One region of the Phytohabitans kaempferiae genome, then DNA from elsewhere that is predicted to be linked to it. Evidence: riboswitches for the same ligand, from Rfam matches in the RefSeq annotation. Region 1 holds a riboswitch; each other region holds the start of a gene.
The links. A riboswitch is a leader RNA that binds a small molecule or an ion and turns the genes downstream of it on or off. The one in region 1 is predicted to bind cyclic di-AMP.
Positions count from the first base shown of each region.

Region 1 (3,264 bases):
CATGCACATCCCGTACGACAAGGAGCTCGGGGTCCACCAGCAGTGCGAGGAGTTCACCCGGCTCCAGGAGTGGGACTTCGCGGCCACTCCGCCCAGCGGCTACCCGCTGCTGCTCAACTACCCGTACTTCGACCTCTACCGCAAGCAGGTCCTGAAGCAGGCCGACCTGGTGCTCGCGATGCACTGGCGCGGCGACGCGTTCACGCCGGAGCAGAAGGCGCGCAACTTCGCCTACTACGAGCAGCGCACGGTGCGTGACTCGTCGCTCTCGACGTGCACGCAGGCGGTCATCGCCGCGGAGGTGGGCCACCTCGAGCTGGCCCACGACTACCTCGGCGAAGCCGCCCTGATGGACCTGCACGACATCCACAACAACACCCGCGAGGGCTTGCACATCGCCGCGCTCGCCGGCGCCTGGCTCGCCGTGGTGGCGGGGCTCGGCGGCATGCGCGACCACGGCGGCAGCCTGTCGTTCGCGCCGCGGCTGCCCAGCCGGATCAACCGGATGGAGTTCTCCATGCTGTGGCGTGGGCTCCGGCTCCGGGTCGACGTGCAGCCAAGCGAGGTGACGTACTCCCTGCGCAACGGCGGGGAGGGCGCCAAGCTCGACCTCGTGCACCACGGCGAGCATGTCACGGTCACGAGCGACACGCCGCTGACCCTGGCGATCCCCGCGCTGGCACCGGTGGGCCCGCCGCCGCGCCAGCCCTTCGGCCGGGCTCCCGCCCGCCGGATGCCCGACCAGTGAGTAGCTAGAAAGGCGAAGCCCCGCGCGACCCGCGCGGGGCTTTCCTTTTCAACAGGTACGGGCGCTCAGAGCATGGATATGTGTACGTGGTTGGTGTGGTCGCTGGACGGGTCACCATTGGCGCCGCTGTACGACTTCCAGCCGGTGGCGGGCGACCAGAACTGCCGGTACCAGATCACGTACATCACGCCGAGGGCGTCGGCGTTGCGGACGAGGAACGCGGCGAGGTTGTTGCCGTAGAGCTTGTCGTTGCCGGTCGCGTCGCCACCAAAGCCGTTTTGCTCGGAGGAGAAGTCGCAGGCGCGACCCTTCGGATGCTCGTACGGCCCGCCCGGCCGGAAGCAGTTGACGAACCGCTTGAAGCCCAGCCGCTGCGTCTCCTTGAGCATGTGCAGCGTGCGCGGCGTGATACAGCGTCCGGTGGTGGGATCGTCGGCCGAGCAGCTCTGCGAGGAGAAGGAGCCGTTGCTGTTGCGCGGCGCGGGCCTGGCCACCGGCGACGTGGCGCTCACGAAGCCGCCGGTCGCCTTCCCACCGACAAGCTTCAGCGCCTTCTCCGCCTCGGACTTCTGCTTGGCCATGATGGCGAGCTGCTTCTGCTCTTCCTTCAGCTCGGCGTCGATCGCCGCCTTGGCCCGCCGCGCCTGCTCAAGGGCGGCGTTGAGCTCGCCCAGCTTCGCGTTGTCGCGGGCGGCGAGCAGATCGAGGTTGACGGCCCGCCGCAGGAAGTCGTCCGGGGAGGCGCTGTTGAGCAGCATGCTCATCGGCCCGATGCGACCGTTGCGGTAGGAGGTGATGGCCACGAGCTCGATCTCGGGCTCCATCAACTTGATCTTCTCTTCGGCCTTGCGCAGCTCGAGAGTGAGCTGAAGCTGCCGGTTGCGCGACTTCGTGACCGCGTTCTGCGCCTCGACGTAGCCCCGGCTGCTTGATTCCAGTACGTCCCGCAGCAGCGGCGTACCCCCCTCATCGCCGGGCGTGGGCTTTGGCGCTGCCGCCGCTCCACTGGGCACGAAGGCCACCCCGGACAACAACACGGCCGCCGCGGCGGCCAAGGCTACGGCCAGCGACCAGCGCCGGCGACGTACAGGTGCCGTCATACGCAATCCTCCCATCGGACCGCCGGCCGGGTTAGCTGACGGGTTCGGGACGGAAGGACCCCTACCGCGGTTGCGGATTCACCCCAGAAAACCTGGTTCCCCGACTCGCCCGGGCGGGCGATTAGGCGGTGGCTGTCGCCCGACGCCGTGGGGGCGTCGCCGCGCGACAAACCGCCGGACAGCTTACCGGATCGACAGTGGACTCCGGCAACGCTCTGACCAGGGAAAAACCATCGAAAGCGTTATCGGACAACGACGTTCAGTAATTGATAGCGATGCGTGTCTAACTCACGACGCGTGGTTCGCTCGGGCTTCCCTCGTTCCACAGTCGATCAAGGGCCGTCACGCAGTAGGTTTGCGCGCCCTCGCCCTTCGTGGTGTCGACCCAGGTCGCGCCGCGTGTCGTGGCGACCAGGCGGGCCGTGTCGCCGTCCAGCCGGTACACCGCGTAGCTCGTCGCGTCGCCCTCCCAGCGCAGCCGCACGCCCTCGTCGACGCGGTCCGCCTCGACCTCCGGCGCGGGCGGGCGCTCGCCGGGCAGGTGTGACATTGCCGGCACCAGGGCGGGCTCGCGGTAGTGGGCCTCCGCGTACCGTGATACCGCGCCGAGCCGGTCGGCCTTCACCTGGCGGGCGCTGAAGTGCACGCTGCCGGTGACCCGGTACTTGCGGTTGAGCGCCAACTGCCGGTCGAGTTCCGCGGGATTGGCCCACGCGCCCTTCTGCCCGATGCGATAGTCGGCCTGGCCTACGTAAAGCTGCACCGGACTGTTGGCGACCAGCTCCGACCACCACGGCAGCAGCTTGGCGTAGTCGGCGATCGCGAAGCCGATGTGCCAGTACAACTGCGGCACGATGTAGTCGACCCACCGCTCCTGTACCCACCGGCGAGTGTCCGCGTAGATCGCGTCGTAGCTCTGCAACCCGCGCGTGGGGGAGCCGAGCGGGTCGGTCGACGCGTTGCGCCAGATGCCGAACGGGCTGATGCCGAACTTCACCCACGGCTTGGCCGCCTTGATCCGCTCGTTGGTCTCGCGGACCAGCAGGTTGACGTTGTCTCGCCGCCAGTCGGCCTTGTTGGCGATGCCCCGGCCCTGCGCCCTGAACGTGGCCTCGTCGGCGAAGTCTTCGCTCCCCTGGGGGTACGGGTAGAAGAAGTCGTCGAAGTGCACGCCGTCGATGTCGTACCGGTTGACCGCGTCGAGGATCGAGTCTTCCACGAACTTGCGCGCCTCCGGGATGCCCGGGTTGTAGTAGAGGCGGCTGCCCTTGCCCTTCGCCGGGTAGGTGACCGCCCAGTCGGGATGGGCGCGCAGCGGATGGTTGGGCGGCAGCTCGGCGAAGACGCCGGACTGGCTCGCCTTGTACGGGTTGAACCAGGCGTGAAACTCCAGGTTGCGGGCGTGTGCCTCGTCGA
Region 1 covers NZ_JBHLUH010000004.1:449,512-452,775, reverse strand. Annotated here, with positions in the region: gene ACFFIA_RS03290 (glycoside hydrolase family 65 protein) at 1-748, shown strand, start outside; gene ACFFIA_RS03285 (coiled-coil domain-containing protein) at 814-1,848, opposite strand; cyclic di-AMP (ydaO/yuaA leader) riboswitch at 1,852-1,986, opposite strand; gene ACFFIA_RS03280 (glycoside hydrolase family 10-like protein) at 2,132-3,264, opposite strand, start outside.

Region 2 (3,264 bases), on a different contig from region 1:
GGCGTAGCGGCCGGCGACCGAGGCGACCGTGGAGAGGCGGGAGACCGCGTCGGTCGGGCGCACCCCGAACTGGGCGGCGACCGCCAGCGCGGTGGCCGCGTTGCCGAGGTTGACCCGGCCGGGGAGCTGGAGCGAGATCTTGTGCCAGGCGCCGCGCGGATCGACCACGCCGTCGTCCTCCACCACCCACTGAGGTACGGGACGGCGCAGCGAGCAGCCGGTGCACCACCACTGGTCGGCCTGGCGCTCGATCGGCGAGCCGCACTCGGGACAAACCCACGAGTCGTCATGCCACCGCTGGCCCGCGCTAAACCAGGTGACGGCCGGCGAACCGGAGGCGGCCCAGACCACCATCGGGTCGTCGGCGTTGGCGACCACGTACACACCGGGGTGCTCGGCGAGCGTGGTGCGCCACATCTGGGCCATCATCGCGACCTCTTTGGCCCGGTCGAGCTGGTCGCGCGAGAGGTTGAGGAGCGCCACCACGCGCGGCTCGGTGGCGACCAGCACCTTCGGCAGGTAGTGCTCGTCGACCTCGAGCACCGCGTACGGCGTCTGGCCGGCCTTGGCGAGCGCCGAGGTGTGGCCGGTCGGCATGTTGGCACCGAAGCCGTTGGTGGCGACCGGACCGAGCACGCCCACCGCCGCGGCGGCGAGGCGGGTCGTGGTGGTCTTGCCGTTGGTGCCAGAGATCAGCGCGATCGCGCGCCCCGCGGCCAGGTGGGCGAGGAGGTCGGGGTCGATCTTCAGGCCGATCCAGCCGCCGATGACCGAGCCGTCGCCGCGCCCAGCCGCCCGTGACAGGGCGGCCGCAGTGCGGGAGACCGAGCTGGCGACCTTGGCCCGGAGGGGCATCTTGCCGTCCGTCACGGAGGCGAGGTTACCAACGCCGACTGGATCTCCACTGACCGAGCGAAGCAGGGGACCGCCGAAATCGCCCTGCTAGCGCCTCGGCCGGCGAGGGGCGTCGCGGCGGCGTCGGTACGGCGCGATGTGTGTGGGGATACTCACGGTGACCGATCCACGCAGCGTGATTCCTGGTACGACGCAGCGTCGCGACAATTGGGACGCTGCCCTTAACGACCACTCATTCGTCGGCGTGCCAAATTCGCTCCGCAAGATCGCGGTAACCCTGCGTCGATCAGGGCATCCGCTACAAAGTTTGAGCCGGGTCATCGCCCGGCCGCACCGCCGGGACACGCCGAGCCCTGCCCACCCGTCCGGTGCGTACCCCTGGAGGAACGCAACGGCACTGCGGGCAGGGACGGGGGACCCAGGATCGTGGTCCCGACCCCGCCGGGGATACCCGGCCGGGTGAGGCCTTGGGGTGAAGCCGCCACGGCGGCCGGGCAATCCTTCCCGCCCGAACCCGACAGCTCACCTCGCAGGCGTGCCGGAGGGACATCGACCGTGCACGAACTCCGTTCGGGTCGGCACAGGCTGCCCGCGAAACGCCGAGCCGGCCGGCTCGCGCTCGCCGTCGGGATCTGCGTGTGCGCCGGCCAGCTCATGGCCGGCCCGGCACACGCCGAAGCCACGCCCGCGCCGACCACCAGCACCGCCACCGCGCCGGCCGCCGCGTCGGTCACGCCGAAGGTGGCGCTCCAGCCAAGCACCACGCGCCTGCCGTGGGGCTCGACGCTCATGATCACCGCCACGATCACCGACCCGAGCACCGGCAAGGGCGTGTGGGGCGGCTCCGTCCAGTTTCAGGTATGGAAGGGGAAGTGGGTCAGCACCGGGACCCGCCCCGTGTACTCCACCGGCAAGTCCATCCTCTCCATCCGCCCGTTCGAGGCGCGGATGTACCGGGCCGTGTACAGCGGGCGCGGGCCGTACAAGGGTCTGACCACCGGGGAGATCCGGGTCGACATCGTCCCCAGCCGGGCGAAGGTGCTCGCCGAGGCGCAGAAGCACGTGGGCAAGCCCTACCGCTTCGGCGCCGCCGGGCCGTCCGCCTTCGACTGCTCCGGCTACACCAAGTACGTGTACCGGGTCGCCACCGGCAAGGTGCTCCCGCACAAGGCGAACGACCAGCAGCGTGTCGGCACCGGCGTGGCCAAGAACAAGGTGCTCCCCGGCGACCTGATCGTGATCCGCTCCGGCTCGTACGGCACGCACGTGGGCATCTACGCCGGCGGCGGCTACATGTACGACTCGCCGCGCCCGGGCGTGCGGGTCGGCAAGCACAAGATCTGGTCCTCCAACTACGTGGTGCGCCGGCTGGCCTGACCCCGCGCCTCTGCCCTCCACTTTCCTCCCCACCCCCCATAGCAACCCCCGTCCCCCCAACGATCCAGGGCAAGCCCGTCCGGGTTTGCCCTGGATCGTTTTTTGGCCCGGTAGGTGGCACCAGCTTGTCGCCATCCAGACCCTCCACCGCGCTCCACCGCATTTGACGTGCGGTTTTGTCAAGGGGGTCACCCCAGTAACGCTGCGATTCCGGTTGCGAGTGGAGGGAAGTGGAGTACAGTGGGGCGCAGTGGCAGGGTTACTCACCGGAGGGACCCGCCGGCCCCGGGGGATAGCGGCTCCGCGAAAGCCGCGAAAGGCGAGGGGGTGGGCCGATGTTTCTCGGCACCCATACCCCCCGCCTGGACGAAAAGGGCCGGTTGATCCTTCCGGCGAAGTTTCGGGACGAGCTGGCGGGAGGTGTCGTGATCACCAAAGGGCAGGAGCGCTGCCTCTACGTCTTCCCGACGCCGGAGTTCCAGCGGATCGCGAGCCAGTTGCGCGAGACGCCGATGACGCACAAGGCGGCTCGGGCCTACAGCCGGGTGTTCTTCGCGAGTGCCCACGACGAGGTGCCCGACAAGCAGGGCCGGGTGACGATCCCGGGCCACCTGCGGGAGTACGCCGGGCTGAGCCGTGAACTCGTCGTGATCGGGGCGAGCACCAGGGTTGAGATCTGGGACAAGCAAGCGTGGGACACCTACCTCGCGGAGAGCGAAGACGACTTCGCCGGCATCGAGGAGGGGGTGCTGCCCGGAGGACTGTAAGGGCTGGCGGACGCCGTACTGCGAGATCTCCAGCCGCTCCTGCTCCTGACATCTCTTCCCCGATGCCAGGCGCGTCCCGGCCTCCCCGCGAAGGAGGCTCACGGAAGGGCGGATGGGGATCTGGCAGTACGGCGCACGGTTCTTCAGGCTCCGGGCGCAGGTGCACACGGGCGGGTCACTGGGGGTCGAGATGGGGGAGCTGCGCGGTACGCACGTACCGGTGCTGCTGGAGCGGTGCCTCGCGCTGCTCGCGCCCGCCCTCGAC
Region 2 covers NZ_JBHLUH010000021.1:56,356-59,619, forward strand. Annotated here, with positions in the region: gene ACFFIA_RS14270 (MurT ligase domain-containing protein) at 1-855, opposite strand, end outside; cyclic di-AMP (ydaO/yuaA leader) riboswitch at 1,266-1,385, shown strand; gene ACFFIA_RS14275 (C40 family peptidase) at 1,411-2,232, shown strand; gene mraZ (division/cell wall cluster transcriptional repressor MraZ) at 2,568-2,999, shown strand; partial or broken gene rsmH (16S rRNA (cytosine(1402)-N(4))-methyltransferase RsmH) at 3,190-3,264, shown strand, end outside.
Region 2: it holds a riboswitch for cyclic di-AMP, as region 1 does, so the genes downstream of both, ACFFIA_RS14275 (C40 family peptidase) here and ACFFIA_RS03285 (coiled-coil domain-containing protein) in region 1, are expected to answer to the same signal.

Region 3 (3,264 bases), on a different contig from region 1:
GGGCGACGACGCCCTCTCACCGACCCGGCGTGCGGTGTCCACTGTGGTCACTCGTCTGCGGCACGACCTCAGCATGGACGTGATCCGCGGTACGGCGGGCGGATACGTGCTGACGGTGCCGGCCGAGGCGGTCGACGTGCACCGCTTCCGTACGCTCCTGCGCGCCGCCCGGTCGGCCGAGGGCGCGGCCGAGCTCGACCTGCTGGAGCGCGCGCTCGCCTGCTGGCACGGCGACCCGCTCCAGGACGTGGGCTCCGAGGCGCTGGTCGCCGAGCACGCGCCAGGGCTGAGCGAGGAGTGGTACGCCGCGACCGAGCGCCGCCTCGACCTGCTGCTGGCCGCCGGGCGCCACGCCGACCTGGTGCCGCTGCTGCGCGACCTGACCGCACAGCAGCCGCTGCGCGAGTCGCTGTGGTGCCGGCTGATGGTGGCGCTGTACCGCTCCGGCCGGCAGGCGGAGGCGCTGGAGGCGTACCGCTGCGTGCGCGACCTGCTGGTGGAGCAGCTCGGCATCGTGCCGGGCCCGGAGCTGGCGGCCGCCCACCGCGCGGTGCTCACGCACGACCCGGCGGTGGCGGCACCGGCCACGGCCACGCGGCGGAGGCGACCGGCGGTGCGACCGCGCGTACGCCGGCTGGTCCGGCTGCGCTTCTAGGGCCCGTTTCCCAGGGGCATGGCCGGCCCGCGGCGGGCCCAGACGCCTCGGCTCGGCCGACCCTCGATGAAACAGCCCTCGGCGCTGACCGGCGCTTTTGCCGCCATCATCCGGCGATAGGGCAGATTCGGTATAGCGAAGAGCATTGAAAGATTTCCCTAAATGGATAGCGTGCGGTCGGGGTCACCCCCCAACACGACGTCCAGGAGGTCAACCAATGCTCCTCAGAAGACTGTCGGCCGCGGTGCTCGGTGCCGTCGCGGTCGCCTCGGTCCATGCCGTCAGCGCGGTGCCGGCGAGTGCGGCGCCACCGGCGTCGCACTCGTACGCCGCCAGCCAGACCGCCACCGAGCCGGACGGCGGCATGGTCCCGCTGATCGTCAACGGCCGGCCGGCGTCGGAGAACTACTCGTTCCTGGTGTACACCTCCGGGTGCACCGGGTCGCTGATCAAGGCGAACTGGGTGGTCACGGCCAAGCACTGCCCCACGCCGTCGTCGGTGCGGGTCGGTAGCGTCAACCGCGGCAGCGGCGGGACGGTGGTCTCCGTGACCGGTGCGGTCAACCACCCCCGGATCGACGTCAAGCTGCTGCGGCTGGGCAGCTCGGTGAGCCAGGCGCCGGCGCCCATCCCGACGACCTCCGGGGCTGTCGGCACCGCGACCCGGATCATCGGCTGGGGCCAGACCTGCCCGACCCGCGGCTGCGGCTCGGCGCCGGTCCTGGCCACCGAGCTCGACACGTCGATCGTGACGGACAGCCGGTGCCTCGGCATCGACGGCCCGTACGAGATCTGCACGAACAACACCAACGGCAACTCCGGCGCCTGCTACGGCGACTCCGGCGGCCCGCAGGTCCGGATGATCAGCGGCCGGTGGAACCTCATCGGCGCCACCAGCCGGTCCGGCAACGGCAGCGCGGTCTGCGCCACCGGCCCGTCGATCTACGGTGACCTGTCTTCGATCCGCTCGTGGATCAACACGCAGGTGGGCGGCCTGCCCGCCTGAGGCTCGGCCGGCGGCGGGGCGAGCCGGTGCCCGCCCCGCCGCCGAAAGCGCCGTCGGAGCGCGGGCCGAGCCTCCTCCATTGTGGAGGACGACGGTGGGGGCTTAGGTTACCCAAAGTCGTTGTGTGGTAACGCTTTTTCTGGCGTGGTTGAGGTGACCGGAGGTATCTGGTCCGGTATGCTGACCGCCGGTCATGCGCTCCGGCAACGGGCCGGGGCGGCCTGACCGCCGCCAAATCGCCACTTCGGCGAGCCGGGGAACCACGCGCCTCGGGGTGAATCCGCATCGCGGTAGGGATCGCTTCCGTCCCGAACCCGTCAGCTAACCTGGCCGGCGGCCGACGGAGGGATGGTATGACGGCAGCCTTACGCCGTTTGTGCGCGTTCGCGATGGCGGTGGTCGCCGGTGCGGTGTTGTTCGTGACCGCACCGTCCGGCGCGCAGGCGGCGCCGGCGGATCCGACCCCGGCGGAAGACGGGCCGGCGCTGCTCAGCGAGGTGCTGACCGCGACCGGCAAGCGATACGCGCAGGCCAAGGCCGCGCTCGACAAGTCGCGCAACCGCCAGCTCCAGCTCAGTCTCGAGCTGCGCCAGGCGGAGGACCGGCTCGAAGAGCTGGCGCCGCAGATCGGCGAGCTGGCCGCCGCCTCCTACCGCACCGGCAAGCTCACCGCCGTGTCCGCGCTGCTCAACACCGCCTCCCGCGACGAGTTCATGGCGCGGGCGACCGTGCTCACCGAGCTCAACATGGTCAACGACCGGAAGGTCGCCGAGCTCACCGCCGCGCGGGAGAAGGCAGCCAGGGCGAAGGCCGCGCTCGACGCGGAGGTCGCCGAGGAGCGCAAGCAGCTCGCCGTCATCGCCCGCCAGAAGTCCGAGGCGGACAAGGCGCTGGCGCTCGTCGGCGGCACCAAGCTCACCGGCGGCTTCGTCGCCGCCACCTCGCCCGTCGCCAAGGCCGCGCCCCGAAACTCGGACGGCTCCTGGCCGGACGAGTCGTGCAGCATCAACGACCCGACCACCTCCGGCTGCATCACGCCACGCACGCTCAACGCGTACAACGAGGCGCGCAAGGCCGGGTTCCGCCGCTTCGTCGGCTGCTACCGCCCCGGCGGGCCGTTCGAGCATCCCAAGGGGCGCGCCTGCGACTGGTCGCTGCTCAACAGCGGCTTCGCCAACGCCCGCACCGACGACCAGCGGCTGTACGGCAACAACCTCACCGCGTTCCTGGTCCGCAACGCCGAGCGGCTCGGCATCCTCTACGTGATCTGGTACCGGCAGATCTGGTTCCCGGTGACCGGCTGGTCGACCTACACCGGTCCGCAGGACCACAAAGATCACGTACACATGTCGATGGTCTGATCCCGCGCCCGCCACCTGCGGCGCTGTTTCCCGGTGGCGGTGGGACCGTAGATTGTCGGCGTGTCTGCCGATGCGTACCGGCTCGGAGTCGACTTCGGAACCTCGTCGACCGTCGCGGTCCTGAGCCGTCCCGGCGTGCCGGCCGAGCCGGTCCTGTTCGACGGCTCGCCGCTGCTGCCCTCCGCCGTGTGCGCCGACGCGAGCGGCGCGCTGCTGGCCGGCCGGGACGCGCTCCAGGCCGC
Region 3 covers NZ_JBHLUH010000001.1:37,814-41,077, forward strand. Annotated here, with positions in the region: gene ACFFIA_RS00195 (AfsR/SARP family transcriptional regulator) at 1-655, shown strand, start outside; gene ACFFIA_RS00200 (S1 family peptidase) at 873-1,661, shown strand; cyclic di-AMP (ydaO/yuaA leader) riboswitch at 1,881-2,012, shown strand; gene ACFFIA_RS00205 (coiled-coil domain-containing protein) at 2,015-3,022, shown strand; gene ACFFIA_RS00210 (Hsp70 family protein) at 3,083-3,264, shown strand, end outside.
Region 3: it holds a riboswitch for cyclic di-AMP, as region 1 does, so the genes downstream of both, ACFFIA_RS00205 (coiled-coil domain-containing protein) here and ACFFIA_RS03285 (coiled-coil domain-containing protein) in region 1, are expected to answer to the same signal.